Regions from separate parts of the Actinoplanes sp. NPDC021490 genome, predicted to be linked through region 1. Evidence: riboswitches for the same ligand, from Rfam matches in the RefSeq annotation. Region 1 holds a riboswitch; each other region holds the start of a gene.
What was found. Region 1 has a riboswitch for cyclic di-AMP ahead of ACZ3I4_RS02320 (transglycosylase family protein). Riboswitches for the same ligand answer to the same signal wherever they lie in the genome.
Positions count from the first base shown of each region.

Region 1 (7,609 bases):
CCCTCGGCTGGTGGGTCCGCGCCGGCTTCCCGCACAGCCCGGCCGAGATGGCCCAGATGATTCGCGAGCTCACCACCGGCGGCATCCACAGCGGGTGACCCCGCGCCTGCACCGGCGGCGGCATCCACAACCGGGTGACCCGCGCGAGCAACGCCAGTGGCAGTACAGCCGGGCGGCCAGCGAGAGCACCGTGGGGCGGCATGACGGGCACGCTTCCTCCCCGGGCTTACTGTCGGCGGCATCACGGTTACGTCATCGCGGGAGGCGGCAGACTGTCGGGATGCGCGCATTCGTGATCACCGGGCCGGGACGCTCCGAGGTCGTCGAGGTCGACCCGCCCGTCGCCGGGCCCGGTGAGGTCGTCGTCGATGTCGAGCGGGCCGGTGTGTGCGGCACCGACATGGAGTTCCTCACCGGCGACATGGCCTATCTGGCCAGCGGCGACGCCACCTACCCGGTGCGCATCGGCCACGAATGGAGCGGTGTCGTGTCGGCCGTCGGCGGCGGCGTCGACCCGTCATGGCTGGGCAAACGGGTCACGGGCGACACCATGCTCGGGTGCGGCCACTGCGCCCGCTGCCTCAACGGCCGTCAGCACCTGTGCGCCGACCGCTACGAGATCGGCATCCGGCACGGGTGGCCGGGTGCGCTGGCCGAAAGCCTGCCCGTCCCGGCCAAGGCCCTCTTCGAGCTCCCCGATTCCGTCGACCCGACCCTCGGCGCCCTGGTCGAGCCGGGCGGCAACGCCCTGCGTGCGGTGCGGGCCGCCGACCCCGCGCCGGGCAAGACCGTGCTGGTCATGGGGCCGGGCACGATCGGCCTGCTCGCCGCCATGTTCGCCCGGGCCGGCGGCGCCGACGTTCACCTGCTCGGCGCCACCTCCGAGTCGCTCGCCTTCGCCCGCGATCTCGGCTTCGCCGACGCGTGGACCCGCGCCGAACTGCCGTCCGTGCCGTTCGACTCGATCATCGACGCGACCAACGCGCGTGATCTGCCGGCCTTCGCCGTCGACCGCGTCGAGCCCGGCGGCCGGGTCGTCTGCATCGGCCTGGCCGGCGAGCCGTCCCTCGTGGACACCCGCCAGGCCGTGCTCAAGGACCTCACCGTCGTCGGCATTCTGAGCGCCTCCGGCGGACTCGGTGAGACCATCGAAACGTACGCCTCGGGAGCCGTTGATCCCCGGCCGCTGGTCGCCGAGACGGTCGGACTCGACGAGGCGGCCGACGTGCTCGCCGGGCGACGCAGCGGATCGGCACCGAAGATCCACATCGATCCGCGCGCCTGAGGCCCCGTCCGCTGCTTGCTCTATTCATCGCTTCAAGTTCCGCCTTCACTTCTAAAGACGCTTCGAGCCGCCGGATCCGCTTACCGCGGCGGCTGCCGTGTTTGAGGAATCCGGCGGGACGACCCCGAACGCCTCGCGCAGATGGGGGAGCGCGGCGGCCAGCGCGGGGCTGACCCGTGGTCGCCAGACGAGGGCGAGCAGCGCGGGGATCCGTACGGGATCAATGGGAATGGCCTTGAGCTGCGGAAAAGCGGTGGCCATGGACTCGCTCAGCACGCCCACGCCGAGACCCCGGGACGCGAGCTCGGCCACCGCGCCCGGTGCCGAAGCGACCAGCACCACGTCGGGAAACAGGCCGGCGGCCAGGCACGACTCACTCAGTACGGTGCGGATGCCGGTGCCCTCGGGCAGGGTGACCAGGGGATGTGTGGTGAGGTCGCTCAGCGTGATGCGGTCGAGCCGGGCCGGCTCGGAATCCCAGGGGACCAGCGCGGCCAGCCCTTCGCGGACGATGACCTGCGACTCCAGATGTTCTGGAGGGGCGCCGGCGACTCCGACCAGGGCGATGTCCACAGTGCTCACTCGCACGCCGGCGACGAGACGGTCGGAGTTGTCCTCGATCAGGTCGAGCTCGATCGCCGGATGCGCGTCATGAAAGGCCGCCAGCGCGGCGAAGAGGGGCTTCACCTCGCAACCCGTCACCATCCCGACCGTGAGCTGCCCCCGCACCAGCCCGCGCACCTCGTCCACCGCCAGTCGCAAGCCCGCGGCGGCCTCCAGAGCGGCTTTCGCGTACGGGAGAGCCGCGGTGCCCGCCTCGGTAAGGCGTGCCGTCCGTGCGGAGCGGTCGAAAAGCGGCGCCCCGATCTCGCTCTCCAGCGCCTTGACCTGCGAACTCACGCCCGACTGGCTGATACGGACGCGCTCGGCGGCGCGGGTGAAGTTGGCCTCCTCGGCGACGGTCACGAAGTACTCGAGCTGACGAAGTTCCATAACTGTGAATTCTAGTAGCTATAAGAACTATGCGTTGGACTTGTGGATCCGCCCGGAGCAAGGTGGTGCCATGACCGAACGCGAGAAGGCCCACCGTCCCGAAGACCTGACCCGCCTCTTCGTTGAGCGGGCGAATGCCAAAGACGCCGAAGGCCTGGCGCTTCTCTATGAGGAAGACGCCGTGATGGCCTATCCGCCGGGGCGGCAGACCGTCGGGCGGGATGCGATCCGGCGGCTCTGGGCGGAGGCCCTGCCGCACATGCCCACTTTCACGCCCGAGGAACCGCTGCCCACGCTGACCAGCGGTGACCTGGCCCTGACGTCGACGCCGCCGAGTGACGGCGCCGGCGCCCGGGCTCAGGTGGTGCGCCGCCAGCCCGACGGCACGTGGTTGCGGGTTCTCGACCAGCCCGAGTTCGTCAGCCCGAGTGGGTCGACGTAATTTCGCCGGCCGCCGGCCGGCGGTCAGAGGGCGAGCGGCTGACCGGGATAGATCCGGTGCGGGCTGCTGAGCGAGGCACGGTTGAGACGGTGCAGCGCGCGCCAGCCCCCGGGGTAATTGGTCCGCTTTGCTATCACGACGAGGGTGTCGCCGGCACGCACGATGTAGGTGCGCTTTGCCGAGGGTGCCGGCGTCGGGCTCGCGGCTGCGGCCGTCGGCGCTGCCGTTGCCGCCCGGGCGGCGGCCTGGGTCGCGGTGGCCCGGGCAGTCGCCCGGACAGCGGTCAACTGCCTGGCCCGGGCGGTGGCGAGCTGCTGGGCTCGGGCGGTGGCGAGCTGCTGGGCTCGGGCGGTTGCGAGTTGTTCGGCCCGCGCGACGGCCAACTGCTCGGCTCGATATTGCTTGGTCGATGAGGCCCGGCGGCCGCAGGTGGGCCAGGCGCCCAGGCCCTGGCCGTCACGCACGCGTTCGGCGATCGCGATCTGTTCGGTCCGGCTGGCCTGGTCGGCGGTGCCGGCGAAGCGTGACCCGCCGTAGGCGCGCCAGGTGCGGCGGCTGAACTGCAGACCTCCGTAATAGCCGTTGCCTGTGTTGATGCTCCAGTTGCCGCCCGACTCGCACTCGGCGATGGCGTCCCAGTTGACGTCGGTCGTGGATGAGGGAGCGGCGTTGGCCGGCGCCTCGGCGAGCGGCCCGATCAGGGAGGTGATGCTGGTGATGCCGGCCGCGGCGAGAACAAGCGCGGTACGGGCAGGTTTGCAGACTCGTGCCATGACAGTGGACCCTCCACGCCTGCGAGGTCAGCTGTCGGGTTCGGGCTGAGGTGCCCGGCCGCGTGAGTGTGGCGGCTTCACCCCGAGGCGCGCGGACGCGCCGAGGAACTTGGGTCCCCCGCTCCATGCCATGAGTGTCTGTCCCGTCGGGCGGCGGCAGGACTCGGCGTTCCGCCCGCGGGGTCCGCAATCCGCGGACAGGGCCGGTTCGGGCGTCGCAATGAGCCCGTAACCAGCCGATTCGGTATAGGAACAAGCGGCTTGAGACTAAACCGCCCAAGCAGATTCCGGGGCGCTGATGCAGAATCCTGAACCATGACCGACCAAGCCAGAGATCACGATATTGTCGTCTACGGCGCCTCCGGATTCGTCGGCGCGGTAACCGCTCGCTACCTCGCCGAACACGCGCCTGCGGGCACACGCCTCGCCCTGGCCGGCCGGTCCGAGTCTCGCGTCGCCGCCGTCCGCGACAAGCTCGGCGTCGACTGGCCGATCCTGGTGGCCGATGCCGATGACACCGAGGCCCTGACACGGTTGGCGGCCTCGACCCGGGTCGTGCTGACGACCGTGGGGCCTTACCTGAAATACGGCAAGGCGCTGGCCCAGGCGTGCGCCGAGGCCGGCACCGACTATGTCGACCTGACCGGCGAAGTCGTCTTCGCCCGCGCCAGCATCGACGCGAACCACGAAGTGGCCGCGCGGACCGGCGCCCGGATCGTGCACTCGTGCGGCTTCGACTCGATTCCGAGCGACCTCGGGGTGTACGTCCTCGCGCAGCAGGTCGCGGCCGACGACGCCGGGGAACTCACCGACACCACGATGGTCGTGACCAGCATGCGTGGCGGCGTCAGCGGCGGCACGATCGACTCGATGCGCCAGCAACTCGACGCGGTCAAGAACGATCGCCAGTTGCGCCGGCTGGCGGCCAGCCCCTATTCGCTGAGTCCCGACCGCGCCGCCGAACCGGACCTGGGCCGCCAGGGTGACGTCACCACCGTCCGCGGTGCCGACGTGCACCCGAAACTGCGGGGCACCCTCGCGCCGTTCTTCATGGCGTCCTACAACACCCGTGTCGTCCGCCGCAGCAACGCTCTGCACAACTGGCGGTACGGCCGTGGGTTCCGCTATCGCGAGCTGATGAGCGTCGGCGCGTCCCCGCTGTCCCCGCTCGTGGCCAACGGGGTCAAGTTCGGCTTCGGCGCCCTGGTCGCGGGCATGATGCTGCCGCCGACCCGGTTCGTCCTCGACCGCGTGCTTCCCAAGCCCGGCAGCGGCCCGAGCGAGCGCGCCCAGAAGGACGGCCACTTCACCATGGACTTCTTCACCACCACGACAACCGGCGCCCGCTACACGGCTCGTTTCCGCGCCAAGGGCGACCCCGGATACGCGGCGACGTCCGTGATGCTGGCCGAGTCGGCGCTGGCCCTGGTCCACGACCGCGATGCGCTCCCGGCCTCGGCGGGTGGCGTGCTGACCCCGGCCACCGGTCTGGGCGATGCCCTGGTCAACCGGCTGCGGGCGGCCGGTGTGGAGATCAGCGCCCGGCGGCTCTAGCTCCTGTTCCGGAGTTCACTGAGTGCGTGCGCTGGGTGAACTCCGCAACGGGCCTTACGTGACCCGTCCGGTGGCGGTTGTGGCCAGGGCGAGGGCGATGCCGGTGAGGTGTTCGGCCAGCTGGTCAGGGTCGCCGTTCATGTCGTGGGAGATCCAGTCGATGATCACCTCGCTGAGGCCCGACACCAGGGCGAGCAGCGTACGGTCGAAGCCGGTCTGGTCCTCGGGGTCGCCCACCGTCCGCCTCACCATGGCCGCGACGAACTGGGCGTCCTCCCGCAGGACCCCACGTCGGCGCGTCTCCATCCGCGGGGCGTTCACGTAGATGACGCGAGCGCTCTCGGGGTGGGACTTCAGCATGTCGATGAGCGTGTGCAGAGCCGGGCGGAACAGCTCCGCCAACGTTGCCGGTCGCGGGGGCACGGCCGCCGCCACACCGCGCAGCAGCCACTCGTTCTCTTCGCGATTCACCTTGAGCAGCAGGTCGGCGCGATCCTCGAAGTGTTCGTAAAAGTACCGTTTGGACACCTTCGCGCCGGTGCAGATCTCGGCGACGGTCACGTCGTCGTAGTCGCGCGTGCCGAACAGGTGCACCGCCGACGCCATGATCCGGGCGCGGCGTTCATTGGCCCGCTGCTCGCGAGATCTGCCGGCGTAAGTTTCGCCGCGCCGGGTCGTCGTGGTTCGGTCCTCCACAGGGTTAACGTTACGGCTCCGCCGATCAGCCCACTCGTTAACCCTCCACATTGGGCACAGGTGGAAGTTGCAAGATCCGTGCATCATCTCGCGAACGGGCCGGGAACAATAGCGGCTATCCGACGTTCGCGGCATGACCAATCACTCATGGGCTTCATATGCTGCGCTACTGGCCGCAACCGGTCCTTACGGGCAGGATTCAATCATGGCCGCCAGCCGTCTGCCCTACCCGCTCACACTCAAGGGGGACGGCATCATCCTGCGCGAATGGCGGTCCGAAGACCTGGATGACCTGGTCAGCATGTTCGACGAACCCGAGATCGCCCGCTGGTCGCCCATGCCGTCGCCGTTCGACGTCGAGGCCGGCATCGCGTACCTGAAACGCTGTTATCAGAATCGCGTCACCGGCCGGCGCATACAGCTCGCGATCACGGCCGACGGCTCGCGGCCGCTCGGCGAGGTCACGCTGTTCGGGGTCGACCTCGGTCTCAAGGAGGCCGAACTGGGATATCTGGTCGACGTGCGCGAGCGACGGCGCGGGCTGGCGTCGGGCGCATTGTCACTACTTTCGGCGTACGCGCAGAGCAGCCTTCACCTGAGCCGCCTCCTGCTGCGTATCGATCCGGGCAACGTCGGCAGCACGGCCGTGGCCCGGCGCTGCGGTTATCGGCTCACCGGCGAATCGCCGATCCTCCAGGAAGGGCCGCACGGCTCGAGCCGCCTGGAGACGTGGGAGCTGGTCGAGCGGCAGACCGACACCCGTCGTGACCGCCTGAAAAATGTCGCAGCCCGGCGGTACGGTCGTCGCACCTAAGCTCTTCAGGGGGTGCCGTGGTCAGCGTCGATCGTGCACAAGCAATGGCCTACCGGGTCGCCGCGTCGGGCCTGGCCGAGCGTAGTTCCGCCCGGCCGGCCGACCTGCCCGTCCTCGATCTCGGCGTGCAGGAATACACGCCCGGCTCGGCCCAGGTCGCGCTGGCCGCCCGCACCAGCGCCGACCCGGCCGACCAGCGGCTGATCACCGTCTGGGCCACGCGCGGGGCGCCGCACCTGCATCGACGCGCCGATCTGGCCGCGCTTGTCCAACAGCTGTGGCCGATCAGCGACGCCGACGCGTCCGCGCGCATCAAGAGCGGCCAGATCCCCGACGGCATGAAACTCGGGATCGAGGCCTTCCGGGTCACGGCCGAGGCATTTCGCGAGGTGGTGCACGAGCCGATGCCACGTGGCGAGGTGAGCACCGAGGTGAGCAGGCGGGTGCCCGAGGCCCTGACTTACGAGTGCCGCAGTTGCCGGGCGCGGCACATCGCCGGCAACGTCTGGCAGCATTCGGGCCTGGCCGGCGGCATCGAGATCCAGTCCCGCGGCCGCGACGCGATGCTCGGGCCGCTGCCCGAGGCGCCGCCGCTGCCGACCGGAAACGCCGGAATCGACGAACTGATCCTGACCTATCTGCGCTTTCTGGGTCCGGCCGGTCCGGTCGAGGTGGGGAAATATCTGGGCAGCTCGACCGCCGAGATGAAATCCGTCTGGCCCGAGGAGCGGCTGACCCCGGTGACCGTGGAGGGCCGCAAGGCATGGCTGCCCACCGACGCCGTCGACGCCCTGAAGTCCGCGTCCCACCCGTCCGGTGTCCGGTTCGTCCCGCCGATGGACCCGCTTCTGCAGGCCCGCGATCGCGACGTGCTCGTGTCCGACCGCGACAGGCAAAAGGAAGTTTGGCGCACTCTGGGCAATCCGGGAGCGCTGCTCGTCGATGGCGAGGTGGCGGGGGTCTGGCGGGCCAAGATGTCCGGCAAGAAGCGGGTCGACCTGACGGTGATGTCGTTCGACTCTCTGCCGGCCACCCGTCGCAAGCAGATCGAA
Region 1 is NZ_JBVHFW010000001.1:508,745-516,353, forward strand. It holds gene ACZ3I4_RS02300 (TetR/AcrR family transcriptional regulator) at 1-98, shown strand, start outside; gene ACZ3I4_RS02305 (zinc-dependent alcohol dehydrogenase) at 281-1,285, shown strand; gene ACZ3I4_RS02310 (LysR family transcriptional regulator) at 1,337-2,278, opposite strand; gene ACZ3I4_RS02315 (YybH family protein) at 2,349-2,720, shown strand; gene ACZ3I4_RS02320 (transglycosylase family protein) at 2,744-3,493, opposite strand; cyclic di-AMP (ydaO/yuaA leader) riboswitch at 3,495-3,640, opposite strand; gene ACZ3I4_RS02325 (saccharopine dehydrogenase family protein) at 3,809-5,047, shown strand; gene ACZ3I4_RS02330 (TetR/AcrR family transcriptional regulator) at 5,102-5,743, opposite strand; gene ACZ3I4_RS02335 (GNAT family N-acetyltransferase) at 5,949-6,557, shown strand; gene ACZ3I4_RS02340 (DNA glycosylase AlkZ-like family protein) at 6,602-7,609, shown strand, end outside.

Region 2 (7,609 bases), on a different contig from region 1:
GAGGGTCTGCTCAACCACCTGGACGACCGTTCGGCCGGCATCATGCGGGCGCGCTACGGCCTCGAGGACGGTCGCGAGCACTCGCTCACCGAGGTGGCCTCGCGCTTCTCGCTGAGCCGCGAGCGGATCCGTCAGCTCGAGATCCAGGCGCTCGGCCGGCTGCGCGAGCTGGCCCGGGCCGAGGGCCTGCAGGCCGCCTGACGGCTTCTCCTTCCCCCGGTTACTCACGACACAGAAGGCCGGTACCCCGTTCGGGTACCGGCCTTTTTCGTGCGCAGACTTCAGACGACTCGCCCGAATCCGTACGGGGTCATGATGTTGATCGTTCGTTTCTTGACCACCGTGCCGGAGTGCGGGGCATCGATGATCTGGCCGTCGCCGACGTAGATCGCCACATGCCCGAGGCTGCGGTAGAACACCAGGTCGCCCGGTTGCAGATCGTCGCGGTCGATCCGTTTCGTCTCGCTCCACTGCGACTTGGTCTGGTGGGTCAGCGACTTGCCGGCCGCCCGCCACGCCGCCGAGGTCAGACCGGAGCAGTCGAAGCTGCCCGGACCGTCCGCGCCGAACAGATACGGCTTGCCGATCTGGTTGTAGGCGAACGTGACCGCCACGCCGGCCTTGCCGGAGATCTGCGGGATCGGCCCGTCGTAGCCGCCGCTCGTCTCCTGCGCCTGACCGAAGGCGGTCTCGCGCATCTTGAACAGCTTCTTGAGATCCTTCTGGATCGAAGCCTTCTGCGTCGAGAGCGCCCGGAGCTGGGCGGTCTGCTTGGTCTGGGTCGCCTTGAGGGCGGCCTGACGCTCGGTGAAGTTCTGCGTCGCCTCGGTGAAGGTGTCGATGTCGCGCTGGTTGGCCCGGGTCAGCATGTCCAGATAGCTCATGCGGTCCATCAGGCCGTCCTGCCCGCCGGACAGCAGCGCGCTCATCGGGCCTGCACGACCCTGCTTGTAGGACGTGGTGGCCAGGTTGCCCACCTGAGCGCTCGCGGCCTTCAGGGCGGCCTGAGCGGGGGCCAGGGACGCCTGCAGCTTCTTGGCGTCGGACTGGGTCTTCTTCAGGCTGACGTTCATGGCGTTGTACTGCTCGGTGACATCCTCGAGCTTGTTGGACGCCGCCTCGATCTGCTTCTTCAGCTCCGTGGCGGACGGTGCCGCTTGCGCGGGCGTCACGAAGGAGCCGGTGATCGCGGCAGCCATCGCCGCGACGACGAGGACACGAAGCCTCGTACGGGGGTGGGGCACCGGTCAGTGGCCTTTCTTCCGCTTGGCCGCCTACCGGGTTAGCTGTCGGGTTCGGGCTGGAAGATGGCCCTACCGCTGACGCGGATTCACCCCAGAGACTCGGTTCCCCGGTTCGCGCGAGGCGATTCGGCAGCGTTGGCCGGCGCCACCAGGGGGAGTGGCTGCGGACCGAACCAACCGCATCAACCTATCGGCGAAAGATGCAAATGCAAGGGGTCACAGAGTGATTTAAGACAATGGACCGCTTTGTTGGAATGATCCCGATAGCGGTTAGTAATTCGACGGAAGCGAAGCGTCGAAGCGGGCTGTCAAACCGGACTATTCGCCAACTCGGCGGCCGGCACCCATTCCCGGCTCACCTTACGCTCGGCCCAGAACGAGAGGAACGGGATCGTGCCCGACAGCATCACCAGAAGCATCCGGCCGAAGGGCCAGTGCGCGCGGCGGGACAGATCGAACGTGGCCACCAGATAGACCATGAACAGGAAGCCGTGCGCCGGGCCGACCGCCTCGACCACGATCGGGTTGTCGCCCAGGTATTTCAGCGGCATGCCCACCACGACGAGCGCGAGCAGGACCACGCCGACGATCCACGCGATGATCCGGTAACGGGTCAGGGCACCCTTCACGTTCGTCTTTTCCTATCCGGGATAGTCGCTCGGGCGGGCGCCGGGATGGGCGTTCAGCCAGGCGAGATAGTCGTTGTAGGCGGTGAGCTCTGGATCGTCGTCATTGGTGGCGGATCGATGGGCCACGCGCACCGGCCGGCCGACCGTAACAGCCGAACCTGGGAGTTTTTTCTCCGCCGGCTTCTCGGGCGCCTCGGGCCGGCCCTTGCGGGCCAGTTGCACCTCGCGCCACCACAGGAAAACGACGAAGGCCGCGAACACCGGCCACTCGAACATGTAACCCCAGCTGATCGAATTGCCCTCCTGAGCGCGGCTGAACTGCCACCAGCCCAGCACCAGGCAGCCGGAGGCGAGAACCAGCGCCAGGACGTGCCGGGCGATCCACGCCGGGGTCCACAGGCCCTTCATGCCCAGAAGCGTACCGGCGGGTGTTTGTTGATCGTCTGCATGGGCAACTCGGTGTGACGCTGAGGCCCGTTTTCGACCGGAGGTGCACCGTGACCGACGCCCGTGGCGACGCTCCGCTGATGGAGACCGGTATAGATCCGGCCACCCTCGGCGACGACGACCTGTTCCGCGAACTCGCCAGCCTGTACCGCGCCCGCCTGGCCACGCTCCGGCACGGCCCGGACGCGGCGCTGGACAACCACTTCAAGCGGACCGCGGAACTGGAAACCGAGTACATGACCCGTTACCCGGGCCGGGAGGTCGACCGCGACCGGCTCACCCAGGACTTGTAGGGGTTCCCTTGATGCAGACGCTGCGCGCCCGGATGGCGCGCGTCGGGCAGTCGTACGCCCCCCATGATCACCGGCCGCTGGGCGGCTACTCCGTGGCCATGGGGGCCTTCGGCGCCCTCGCCGCCTCGCTAGCCGTCGCGGCCCGGGCCACCGGAAAGCCCGTCCCCGAACGCCCGTCCACCTCCGACGTCGTCCTGCTGTCGCTGGCGACCCACAAGCTGAGCCGGCTGCTGGCCAAGGACTCGGTGACCAGTCCGCTGCGCGCCCCCTTCACCCGTTACACCGAGCCGGCCGGTGCGGCCGAGCTCAACGAGGAGGTGCGCGACCACGAGAGCTCGCTCAAGCACGGGATCGGCGAGCTCATCACCTGCCCGTTCTGCCTGGCCGTGTGGGTGGCGACGGGCCTGACCGGCAGTCTCGTGCTGGCGCCCCGCCTGACCCGGCTGGCCGCGGTGACCCTGACGGCCACGGCGGTCTCCGACTTCCTGCAGCTCGGCTATGACGTGGCCAAGCGCCACGCCGAGGGCGATTAGACCCCGGTTCCCGTACGCGAGAAGGCCCGGGTTCGAACACCCGGGCCTTCTCGCGTCGTGTCCGTCAGGGCGGGCCGTCCTTGTCGAGACCGGACCAGCCCTCGGGGCTCTCGGGTTCGGCCTCGTCGTCCTGCCCGGCGGTGACGTCGGAATCGACTGTCGTGGCGTCGTGCTCGCCGGCGAAGTCCTCCTGCTCGTCCGGGTCGCCGATCGGCTCCATCGCGGTCTCCTCTCAGACTTCCAGCGCGCGCAGCGCCTCGGCCGCCTCGTCCTGGGCGTATTCGCCCTCGGGCAGCGCGTCGACCCGGGTCAGGGCCAGGGCGGGCAGGTCGGCCGCGATCGCCCGGCGCTGCAGGTCGGCGCTGCTCAGCCGTTCCTGCCCGTCGTAGGCGTCGTCCAGAAATGCGTCAAGCTCACGGATCTCGTCGGTCACGGACTCGGGCTACCCGGCCCCGGGTCGCCGAAACTTTGTGGTCGGCGTCACATTCGCTAACGGAATCGGGGTGGGGGTCCGACCGTTGATGACAGATGTCGGTGTGCCCAGTGTCCCCGGGCCTCACCCAATGCCTTCACGGAATACCGTTCGGCTGGAGCCGTGTTGAGCCACTCGCCGCGAGGCGACCTGCACACCGACATCTGCGCCGCCCCCGGTTAACGCCGAGGGCGGCGCTCTGCTTTCCGGCCGCCGTGTTTCTCGATCCTCACTACGGGTAGTCGATCTCTCATGACTGACGACCGGATCGGGCAGCGCGCGGCCGAGCTACTTCCCGAGGAGCAGGTGGCCGGAAGCGCGGACCCCCGGGCGCAGGCCGAGGCGATCCTCGCGGAATCCGACGAGCGCGAGCACGATCCCAACGGCGCGCCCGACACCTTCCTGGAGCGGCGGCGCTCGGACCAGACGGCCGAAACCACTCCGTAGAGGCACAAGACTTACGTGAGCGTCGATGGCCATGGCAGGATGCCCCGCGTGTCCGCCCCATATCGCCGGTTTTCGCCCCCGGATCGTGGTCCCGCCCGCGTCGTGACCCGGCGCCGGCGCACCCGTTCCGTGGCCCGGGCGGTGCCGGCCGGGCCGCACCCGGTGGAACTGGCCGGCCTGCTGCACGAACTCACCGCGTCCCTGCTGTCGGCCGACAACTTCGCCCAGGCGCTGGAACGCTTGGCCACCTTCGCCGCCGGCGCGGTCCCCGGCGCCGTCCGCTGCTCGATCGTGCTGATCGGCGAGGGCGGCCCCCTGACCCACGTCGGCCACGGCCCGGCCGGAGCCGCGGTCGACGACATCCAGTACACCGCGGGAACGACCGGCCCCGGCCTGGAAGCCGCCCGCACGCGCACCCTGCTCACCGTGCCCGACCTGGCCACCGACACCCGCTGGCCCGACCTGGCCGAGGCGGCCGGGCGCGAGGACGTGCACGGCGTGGCCGCCCTGCCCCTCGACCTGCCCCGCGCCGAGGTGGGCGCCCTGAGCCTCTACTTCGACGTGCCCGCCGCTCCCGGCCCCGACGACCTGCTCACCGCGATGGCCCTGGCCAACCAGTCCGAGGTCCTCCTGGACGAACTACGCCGCCGAGACGCCCTGAGCTCCGGCGCCGCGGTCGACCGCGCCGTCGGCGTCATCATCGCCCAGCGCGGTTGCGGGGTGCAGGAGGCCTACACCGTCCTGCGCGACACGGCCCAACGCCTCGGCCTGGACCGCCGCGCCGTCGCCGACCGCCTGATCGCCGTGGCCGCCCGAAACGCCTGACCCCTCCGAGCCGCCGCCCTGCAACCCCGACCGGACCGGTCGCCGTCGTGCCGTCGCGACCGCCGGACAGATGGCTGTCCACACTCAGAGCCGCTGACTCTCCAGTCGGGCTGCCGTATCGGCTTGTTCGCCCTCTCGCCCTGTGGCCGGTCAGTCGGTGGGCTTCTCGACGTGCTGGATGACCTCGAACTCGAGCAGGGACGCGCCGGTGGCGACCGGACGGGGTCGCTCGCCCTCGCCGGCGTGGGCGGCCCGGCCGCTGCCGCTGGACCAGGCCTGGAAAGCCTCCTCGGACTCCCAGCGGGTGTAGACGAAGTAACGCGTCTCGCCGCCGACCGGCCGCAACAGCTCGAAGGCCAGGAAACCGGGCGCCTTCTCGACCATGCCCTTGCGCGCGGCGAACCGCTGCTCGAACTCGTCGGCGCCGCCCTCGGGAACGTCAATCGCGTTGATCTTCACAACAGCCATGCCGCAAAGCTAATGCGTGCCGCGCGGCGATGCCGGTACGAGGGCCCCGGCCTGTGGATAACTGCACCGCCTGTGGACAACGGCGGGAGCGGGCTTGACAACGGTTAGGGTCGAGCCGATTTGCCCTTGGGTGGGCGGGGGAGGCGGTGGCACCCCGCGCAGGAGGCGGTGGCACCCCGCGCAGGAGGCGGTGGCACCCCGCGCAGGACGCGGTGGCACCCCGGTCCAGGTACAGAAACGCCTGCGCCGCCCACGAACAGATCGTGAGCGGCGCAGGCGTGTGTCGTGGCGGGGCTACTTCGGGGGTTCCTTGCTGGCCCGGACCGGCTCGGCGGATCCGTCGCCGAGCGGGCCCGCGCCCACCTCGCCGGGCACGCCCATGCTGTTTTCGGCGGCCAGCGCGTCGTCGGCCCGCTGCTGCTGGGCCGAGCGGAGGCTCAGGGGGATCTCGGGGAGGAACAGCACCACGACCAGGCCGACGATCATTACCGCCAGGGCCAGCAGGAAGACGACCTGGATCCCGTCGGAGAAGCCGACCTTGAAGGGGTGCGCGACCACGTCGGTGAGCCGGCTCAGGAACGAGGTGTCGCTGAGGTCGCCGCCGCCCTGCAGGCCCTCCAGAATCCGGCCCTGCGACGGGTCCGACTGCAGCGCCTGCTGGAACTCGGGGGTGCCCTGGGCGCTCTGGTAGGCGCTGCCGATCTTGCCGGGGAGCACGTTGAAGAGCACCGACAGGAAGATCGCGGTGCCGAGCGTGCCGCCCATCGAGCGGAAGAACGTGACCGAGCTGGTGGCTACGCCGATCTCGCGCGGGGACACCGCGTTCTGCACGGCGGTGATCATCGGCTGCATGTTGCCGCCAAGGCCGAGGCCCATCAGCACCATGATCAGCATGACGCGCCAGAGCGGGGTGTCGGCGCCGATCGTCGCGAACAGGCCGAGCGAGGCGACCATCAGCGTGCTGCCGATGATGGGGAAGATGCGGTATCGACCCGTACGGGCGATCAGCTGGCCGGAGACGATCGAGCCGGACATGATGCCGAACACGAACGGGATCATCTGCAGGCCCGCCATGGTGGCCGACGAGCCCTTCACGATCTGCAGGTACAGCGGGACGGTCATGAGGCCGCCGAACATCGCCATGCCGAGGATCGTGCTCGAGGTCGCGCCGACGGCGATGGTGCGGTTGCCGAAGAGGCGGAGAGGCAGCAGAGCTTCGTTCCCGTACGCCCGTTCGGCGAGCACGAACGCGACGAGGCCGATCGCGCCGATGATGTAGCAGAGGAACGCGCGGCCGGAGTCCCAGCCCCAGGCCCGGCCCTGCTCGGCGATGGTCAGCAGCGGAACCAGACCGACGATCAGGGCGACGGCGCCGGGCCAGTCGATGCGGTGGTCGACCCGGTGGTGCGGCAGGTGCAGCACCCGGGCCACGACGACCATGGCGGCGATGCCGATCGGGACGTTCAGGTAGAACACCCAGCGCCAGCCGTCGACCCACAGGATGTGGTCGGCGCCGGCGAAGAAGCCGCCCAGGATCGGGCCGAGCACGCTGGCGGTGCCGAAGACAGCCAGGAAGTAGCCCTGGTATTTGGCGCGCTCCCGGGGCGGCACGATGTCGCCGATGATGGCCAGCGCGAGCGACATCAGACCGCCCGCGCCGATGCCCTGGATCGCCCGGAACGCGGCCAGCTCGTACATGTTCTGCGAAAGGCCGCAGAGGAACGAGCCGACGACGAAGATGCCGATCGCGAACAGGAAGAACGGTCGCCGGCCGTAGATGTCGGAGAGCTTGCCGTAGAGCGGCGTCGAGATCGTCGACGTGATGAGGAAGGCCGTCGTGGCCCACGCCTGGATGTTGAAGCCGTTCAGGTCGTCCGCGATCGTACGGGTCGCGGTCGCCATGATCGTCTGGTCGAGGGCGGCCAGGAACATGCCCATCATCAGGCCGCCCAGGATCGTCAGGATCTGACGGTGGGTGAATTCCGTGGACGCCTTGGCCGGCGGCGCGGTGGGACTGGAGTTGCTCACGCGTTCTCCCGTGGTGTGGCGAGGTGAGCCTCGACCGAGCTGTTGAATTCTGAGAAGAGACCGGCGAAGGCGGCGATCCGGTCGGCGGGCCAGTCGTCCAGCGCCTCGCGCAGCCAGGCCTGCCGGGCCTGCTGGAGCCGCTCGACGGCGGCCAGGCCGGCCTCGGTGATCGCCAGCCGTGAGGCGCGGCCGTCGACGGGGTCGGCCTCGCGGCGGGCGAGAC
Region 2 is NZ_JBVHFW010000017.1:168,774-176,382, forward strand. It holds gene ACZ3I4_RS35790 (sigma-70 family RNA polymerase sigma factor) at 1-201, shown strand, start outside; gene ACZ3I4_RS35795 (C40 family peptidase) at 282-1,199, opposite strand; cyclic di-AMP (ydaO/yuaA leader) riboswitch at 1,257-1,386, opposite strand; gene ACZ3I4_RS35800 (DUF3817 domain-containing protein) at 1,553-1,873, opposite strand; gene ACZ3I4_RS35805 (hypothetical protein) at 1,886-2,281, opposite strand; gene ACZ3I4_RS35810 (DUF6158 family protein) at 2,401-2,613, shown strand; gene ACZ3I4_RS35815 (DUF1360 domain-containing protein) at 2,625-3,146, shown strand; gene ACZ3I4_RS35820 (hypothetical protein) at 3,211-3,366, opposite strand; gene ACZ3I4_RS35825 (hypothetical protein) at 3,379-3,579, opposite strand; gene ACZ3I4_RS35830 (hypothetical protein) at 3,871-4,065, shown strand; gene ACZ3I4_RS35835 (GAF and ANTAR domain-containing protein) at 4,114-4,890, shown strand; gene ACZ3I4_RS35840 (antibiotic biosynthesis monooxygenase family protein) at 5,041-5,358, opposite strand; gene ACZ3I4_RS35845 (MDR family MFS transporter) at 5,653-7,386, opposite strand; gene ACZ3I4_RS35850 (MarR family winged helix-turn-helix transcriptional regulator) at 7,383-7,609, opposite strand, start outside.
Region 2: another riboswitch for cyclic di-AMP. It lies ahead of ACZ3I4_RS35795 (C40 family peptidase); the one in region 1 lies ahead of ACZ3I4_RS02320 (transglycosylase family protein).

Region 3 (7,609 bases), on a different contig from region 1:
AGCAGCCGTGCGAGCGCCCGTCGAGGGTCGGGTTGTACATGTAGCGCAGCGGCGACCCGTTGCCGTTGATGTCGATCTTCTCGCCGATGTCGTAGTCGCCGGCGTCCTCGGTGCTGCCCGCGTGGAACTCGACCATGCTGCCGAAGATGTCGCTCGTCGACTCGTTCAGGCCACCGGACTCACCCGAGTAGGTCAGCCCGCCCGGCACGACGTTCTCGGTGACGCCGTGCGACATCTCGTGCCCGGCCACGTCCAGCGCGACCAGCGGCTTGGCGTTGCCCGTGCCGTCGCCGTAGGTCATCTGGGCGCCGTCCCAGAAGGCGTTCACGTACGCGCTGCCGTAGTGCACACGCGAGGGGACACCGCGACCGTCGCCGAAGATGCCGTTGCGGCCGTGCACGTCCTTGAAGTAGTCGAATGTGACGGCCGCGCCGAAGTGGGCGTCCACGGCGGCCGACTGCCGGTCGGCGGGCGCGCCCGTGCCCCAGGTGTTGTCGGCGTCGGTGAACGTGGCACAGGCGCCCGACGTGCGGTTGCCCATGTCGCAGGTCAGACCGCCCCCGCGTACGGGATCGATCAGGTTGAACGACTCCCCCGCCGCGGTCGACTCGAGCGCCACCGGACCGGAGTAGATGCTGTTGCCGGTGCCCGCGACGTTCTCGATCTCGTCGTACGAGCCGGCGACCCGGCCGGTCAGCGCGTCCGAGATGACGTGGAAGCGCGACGGCGTCTGACCGTCGGGCTGCCAGCCGGTGATCACCGTTTCCCAGGACAGCTTGCCGAGGCCGCTGCTCGCGTCGACGAACAGCTCCGGCTTGGCGGTCCCGGTGATCGTGCCCTCGAACTCGGCCTTCGCCGCGGCGGCGGCCCGGTCGGCGGTGACCGACGGCTTGGTGCTCAGGCTGAGCGGCCGGGTCAGGCCGGCCGAGGCTCCGGCGAACTTCCCGGCCTTCGTACGGATGACCAGGTCGCCGCCGTAGACGCGGAGCCCGTCGTACGTGCGGGTGTAGCGGGTGATCCCGTTCCTGGTGCTGTAGACCGCGTAGCGGTCCTTGTCCGACTTCTTGATCGACGGTCCGGCCTGGTCGAGCAACGACGAGCCGGGGGTGACCGGCGCGGCGGACGCGGTAGTGGCGGTGACCACCAGGCCCCCACTGGCCAGGGCGATGGCGCCGGCCAGCGCGACAGCAAATCTCACGTTTGTTCCTCCCCACGAGCATAGACATCCACGTATGTCTATGTGAGAGATCCTCACAGTTCGTGGGCTCCAGCGGGGAAGAACCGCTTGTAAAGTTTAAGTTTCCATTTAATTCTGTCGATGTACAGCCGATCGGCCCGGGAAAGATAACGTGTGCCCGGCCCGCGACCGGGCCGGGCACACGGCCGATCAGAGGGCGAGCCGCTGACCGGGGAAGATCCGGCTGGGGCTGTCCAGCGTCGACTTGTTGAGCTGGTAGAGGGCCTTCCAGCCACCCTTGACGTGCTTCTTGGCCGCGATGGAGGCCAGCGTGTCGCCGGACCGCACGACGTAGTACTTGCCGGTGGACTTGGCGGGCTTCTTCGCGGCGACCGGAGTGGCCTTCTTCACTCCCGCCTTCTTGCCGCAGGTCGGCCAGGCCCCGATGCCCTGACCCTTCAGCACCTTCTCCGCGACCTTGATCTGCTCGGCCTTGGTGGCCTTGTTCGCGGTCGAGGCATACTTCGTGCCCCCGTACGCCTTCCAGGTGCTGCGGCTGAACTGCAGGCCACCGTAGTAGCCGTTGCCGGTGTTGATGCTCCAGTTGCCGCCGGACTCGCACTTGGCGACGGCGTCCCAGTTGACGCTCGACGCCTGGGCCGGCGACGCGGGGCCGAGCAGGCCGAACGCTCCGGCGACACCGGCGACCGTCAGGCCGAACGCGACACGGGTCTTCTTTCCGAGCTGTGCCATGACAGAACTACCTCCACGCCTGCGAGGTGAGCTGTCGGGTTCGGGCTGGGCTGCCCGGCCGCGAGACGCGGCTTCACCCCGAGGCGCGCCGGCGTCTCAATGCAGCGGCGCGCCGAGGAACTAGTGGGTCCCCCGCTCCATGCCTGGGTTCGTTTCCTCGCGGGCGGCGGCAGGATTCGGCGTTCCGCCCGGGGTGCCGCGATTGCGGACCGGCCGACGGTAACCACGCCGGGACCCGTACGGCCAAACTTGAAGGCTCAATCGTGAGCTTGTTCTCATCGGCCGGGAACCCGCCGGACCGATTCCCAGTCTCAGTTGTGTGATCCGTCTCCTGACAACGTTTGTCCTGGTCTGCGGCGTGTTGGTGACCGCCGCGTGCGGTGGCGGCAAGCCACCGGGTGATGCCGCTCGCATTCAGGTCGAGCTGGCCGCGGCCGACGCGGGCCCGGTGGCGCGGGCGGTCGGCCGGTTCGGCTTCGACCTGTTCCGCGAGGTCGACCGGGCGGACCGGAACACGATCACCTCGCCGCTGTCGGTGGCCGTGCTGCTGGCCATGGTCTCGGCCGGCGCCGAGGGCGGCACGGCGGCCGAGATGGCCCGGGTGCTGGGCCTGCGCGAGGGTCAGGACGAACGGGTCGGGGCGCTGCTGCGGGAGCTGGCCGACACCGACGAGGTGACGCTGTCGGTGTCCGACGCGCTCTACAACAACGGCACCCTCGAGGACGACTATCTCGAGTTCGTACGGCGCAGTTTCGGCGGCACGGTGGAGGATGTCGACCTGGGTTCGCCCGAGGCGGCCCGCAAGATCGACGACTGGGTCGACGAGAACACCGGCGGCCGCATCAAGGGCATCGCCCGCGAGCTCGGACTGCCCAGTGCGCAGGCGGTGCTCGTCCTGCTCAATGCGGTGTATTTCCTCGGAAAATGGCAGAACGAGTTCGAGACCGCGCGCGGCGAGAGGTTCACGACGCCGGGCGGCCCGGTCACCGTGCCGATGATGCATCTCACCGGCCGTTCGCTGCTCTACGCCGAGCGCGACGGCTTCCGCATGCTGCGTCTCCCGTACGGCGAAAAGGGGCGCTACGGCATGGAAATCATCCTGTCCGAGGACGGCACGACGGCCGGCGCCGCCCAGTGGCAGGCCCTGAGCACCGGTCTCGTGTCCCGCAAGTTCGAAGACGTCGCCCTGCCCCGCTTCGAGCTGCGCTGGGAGGGCGACCTGAACGGGCCGCTGCGGAAACTGGGCATGGTCACGGCTTTCGACCCGGGCCGGGCGAACTTCCGTCCGATGTCACCCGACGGCCGATGGCTCGAGAAGGTCTACCACAAGACGTACGTGAAGGTGGACGAGAAGGGCACCGAGGCCGCCGCCGTCACGGGCGGGGTCATGACGACCTCGGCCACCGTGAACCCGTCCGTGTTCCGTGCCGACCGGCCGTTCCAGTTCACCATCTCGGACCGGCAGACCGGCACGATCCTCTTCCTCGGAGCCGTCCGCGACCCGCGCTAACGCACCACCGTCACCGGGCATTGCGCGTACGCGGCGACGTGCTGGCTGACCGAGCCGAGCACCAGCCCGGCGAAACCGCCGTGGCCGCGCTTGCCCACGACAAGCAGGTCCTTGCCGGCCGACTCTTCGATCAGCACCTTGGCCGGGCGCCCCTGCCGGACCTGGGCCTGCACGGGAACCGGCGGATCCTCCCCCAGCTCTTCTTTGATCACCTGGAGCAGCTCCTCGGTGGTGACCTGGCTCGGCTCGGCCACCGCGTGGTCGGAAACACTGGGCCCACCCACCGGTGGCAGCAGTGTGTGCTCCCACACGTTCAGCACGAGAAGATCGGCGCCGTGATCCGCCGCCTCGGCCGCGGCCCAGATCAGGGCCTTGCGGCTGCTCGGCGATCCATCGACGCCGACAACGATCGTCGTCCATGTGCTCATAGCTCATTACAGGCCCGCCGTCGCCCGCCCGGCAATGTCGAGGCCGGAAAACGGCAGCCAGACGCACGTATCGACGTCTCTGCTTGCGGGTGTCCCGCGACGGGTTTAGCGTCGAAACGGAGTGTGTGATCTAGATCACTCACAGCACCATCTTCGAGGTCGAAGGGGAGCTCGCCCATGACCACTACGACGTCGGACACCGTCTCGACGGGATCCGGGGCAGCCGATCGCAAACCGCTGATGAGCGGGCCCGCCCTGCTGATGATGAACCTCGGTTTCTTCGGGGTTCAGTTCAGCTTCGGGCTCACCCAGTCCGCGGTGAACCCGCTGTTCCTGCTGATCGGGGCCAATCCCGAACAGCTGCCGATCCTCAACCTGGCCGGTCCGGTCACCGGTCTGATCATCCAGCCCCTGATCGGGGCGATCAGCGACCGCACCTGGCATCCCCGGTTCGGCCGGCGGAGACCGTTCATCGTGACCGGCGCCATCCTGTGCGCGATCATCCTGTTCGCGTTCCCGTTCGTCGGCGTGCTCTGGCTCGGCGTGATCTGCTTCTGGCTGCTCGACGCGGGCAACAACACCTCGATGGAGCCGTACCGGGCGTTCATCTCCGACCGGCTGCCCAAATCGCAGCTGGCGCGCGGCTTCCTGACCCAGAGCATGTTCACCGGCGCCGGGGCCGTGCTGGCCAACGTGTCGCTGTTCGCGCTGCAGAAAGTGGAGGCGCTGCAGACCGAGGCGGGCAACGGGGTCCCGTACTGGATGTTCGCCTGCTTCATGATCGGCACCGTCTGCATCCTGCTCACCGTGCTCACGGCCATGTCCCGTACGAGGGAACTGAAGCCCTCGGACGAAGATCTCGAGGAGATGGCCAACGCGCCCCGGGGGCTCCGGCCCGCCGTACGGGAAATTGCCGATGCCGTACGCGTCATGCCGGTGGCCATGCACAAGATCGGTGTGGTGTTCGCCTTCCAGTGGTACGCCATGTTCATCTACTGGCAGTTCCTGGCGGTGAGCCTGGGCGAGACGGTGTTCAACGCCAACCCCGAGCAGGGCGGCCGGGCCTGGGACGACGCGATCGCGTGGAGCGGCCTGGAGAACGGCGCCTACAACTTCGTCACCATGGTGTCCGCGCTGTTCCTGGTCGGCTTCGCCCAGCGGATCGGCGCCAAGCGGGTGCACGCCATCGCCCTCGGCCTGGCGGCGGTGGCGCTGGTCTGGCTCGCGCACATCGACAACCAGTACCTGGCTCTGGTCCCGATGATCGGCGTCGGCATCTTCTGGGCGAGCGCGGTCGGCGTGCCCTACCTGATGGTGGCCAGCATGGTCCCGGCCAAGCGCACCGGCGTCTACATGGGCATCCTCAACATGATGATCGTGGTGCCGATGCTGGTGCAGACGCTCACGTTCGGCTGGATCTTCGAGCACTGGCTGGACAGCAAGGGCAGCAACGCGATCATCCTGGCCGGCGTGCTGCTGGGGATCGGCGCCGTGGCCATGCTGTGGGTCAACCCGCCGGACGAGGCCGACGAGTCCCCGATCGTCCCGCTCGGTGGGCGGCGCAGCATTACCGTCTACGACCGCGTGGTGGTCGGTTCCGACGGCACACCCACCTCCCTGTACGCGGTGGACCGCGCGGCCGAGGTAGCACAGGCGGCCCAGGCCCGTCTCGTCGTCGTGACCGCCTACCGCGACGACGAGGACCCGCCGGCCGATCTGGCCGAGGGCACCCACCACGACCTGTACGGGGTCGAGGTCGCCCGCCGAGCCATGGGCAAGTCGGTCACCGGCCTGACCCGGGAACGCGCCCGCTACATCGAGCAGCTGCTGGTGCGCGGCGACCCGGCCCAGGCCCTGCTCGACACGGTCGGCAACAACCCGGCCAACCTGATCGTCGTCGGCAACCGCGGCCTGGGCGCCAGCCACGGCCAGCTGCTCGGCTCGGTCCCGGCCGGAGTCGTCCGCAACGCCGTGTGCGACGTTCTGGTCGTGCAGACGTCCGCCCTGGACGAGGAGCGCATGTTCCGGGCGTCTACTGCAGACGAATCGGATTGACGAGGTCGGCGGTGATGGTCAGGGCCATCACCGCCCCGCCCAGCACGACCAGCACCATCGTGGCCGGGAACAGCCGGGTGAAGTCGACCGGGCCGCCGGCGGGCCGGCCGCGCAGGCGTCGGACGGTGTCGCGGAGGCGTTCGAACCAGACGACCGCGATGTGGCCGCCGTCGAGCGGGAGCAGCGGCAGCAGGTTGAACAGGGCCAGGAACAGGTTGAGGCTGACCAGCAGGAGCAGGAAGGTGGCCCACAGCCCGCGCTCGGCCGCTTCTCCCCCGAGCCGGCTCGCGCCGACCATGCTGATCGGCGTGTCGGCCGCCCGTTCCCCGCCGATCGCCTTGACCACGGCCGGGATCCGCTCGGGGAACGCCGCGAGCTGGACGGCCGTGTCGCTGATCAGTTCGCCGGTGAACGCGGCCGTCTCGGCCCAGCCGCCCTTCACATAGGCCGGCGGCGGCTGCGGGGAGGCGCCCATCCGGCCGTCGGCGACGTCGACGTTCAAGGTCACCGTCTCGCCGCCGCGGAGCACGGTCAGCGTGGTCGGCCCGTCGGCGGCCCGGACGGCGGTGAGCACGTCGGTCCAGCGCGGAGTGGGCGTGCCGGCGGCGTCCCGTCCGGTGGGGGCTACGACGCCTCGGGCAGGGTGAGGGCGCGGCGCAGGCCGTCGCGTACGTCGACGAGGTTGCGATAGACGCCGGACGGGAGAGCCTTGACCAGGGACAGGGTGCGGCCGTCGGCTCCGCGATGCCGCGCGTGGTTGATCAGATCCTGCCGGTTGCTGGGGTAGTCAGCGGCCTGGAGAATTTCCGCCACCGCTGTCCAGTCATGGTTCTCCATGCCGCTGCCTACCCCGGCCGAACCGGCCCTAACAGCCGCCGCTCAGTATTGGCAGCGCAGCACCAGCATGGCGTGCGGCGGCAGCTTCAGGCCCTCCTGCGCCTTGAGCGTGCCGCCCTTGGCCAGAAGCGGGTCGGCGGTGTCGATGGTGACCTGCCAGGCCTGACCGTAGGCCGGATCGGGCAGGGTGAACTCGACCTGCTCCGGTGCGGCGTTGAACAGCAGCAGGAACGAGTCGTCGACGATCGGCTCGCCGAGCGCGTCGGCCTCGGGAATGCCGTGGCCGTTGAGGAACACGGCCAGCGTGCGGGCCGCGCCGGGCGCCCAGTCCTGTTCCGCCATCGGCGTGCCGTCGTGGCGCAGCCAGGCGATGCCGGGCAGGCCCGAGTCGCCGGCCGGCTCGCCGGTGAAGAACCGGCGGCGGCGGAAGATCGGGTGTTCGGCGCGCAGCTTCGTCAGGTGCCGGGTGAAGACGGTCAGCACGTCGTGGTGGCGGGCCTCGGCCCAGTCGATCCAGCTGATCTCGTTGTCCTGGGCGTAGACGTTGTTGTTGCCGCCCTGGGTGCGGCCCAGCTCGTCGCCGTGCGCGATCATCGGCACGCCCTGCGACAGCAGCAGCGTGGCCAGGAAGTTGCGCTTCTGCCGCTCGCGCAGCGCGATGACCGCCGTGTCCTCGGTCGGGCCCTCGGCGCCGCTGTTCCACGACCGGTTGTGGCTCTCGCCGTCGCGGTTGTCCTCGCCGTTGGCGTCGTTGTGCTTCTCGTTGTAGGAGACCAGATCCTCCAGCGTGAAGCCGTCGTGCGCCGTGACGAAGTTGATCGAGGCGATCGGGCGGCGGCCGTCGATCTC
Region 3 is NZ_JBVHFW010000008.1:57,370-64,978, reverse strand. It holds gene ACZ3I4_RS22045 (M4 family metallopeptidase) at 1-1,198, opposite strand, end outside; gene ACZ3I4_RS22040 (transglycosylase family protein) at 1,388-1,930, opposite strand; cyclic di-AMP (ydaO/yuaA leader) riboswitch at 1,933-2,092, opposite strand; gene ACZ3I4_RS22035 (serpin family protein) at 2,250-3,440, shown strand; gene ACZ3I4_RS22030 (universal stress protein) at 3,437-3,868, opposite strand; gene ACZ3I4_RS22025 (MFS transporter) at 4,046-5,923, shown strand; gene ACZ3I4_RS22020 (site-2 protease family protein) at 5,901-6,497, opposite strand; gene ACZ3I4_RS22015 (DUF2795 domain-containing protein) at 6,548-6,760, opposite strand; gene glgX (glycogen debranching protein GlgX) at 6,803-7,609, opposite strand, start outside.
Region 3: another riboswitch for cyclic di-AMP. It lies ahead of ACZ3I4_RS22040 (transglycosylase family protein); the one in region 1 lies ahead of ACZ3I4_RS02320 (transglycosylase family protein).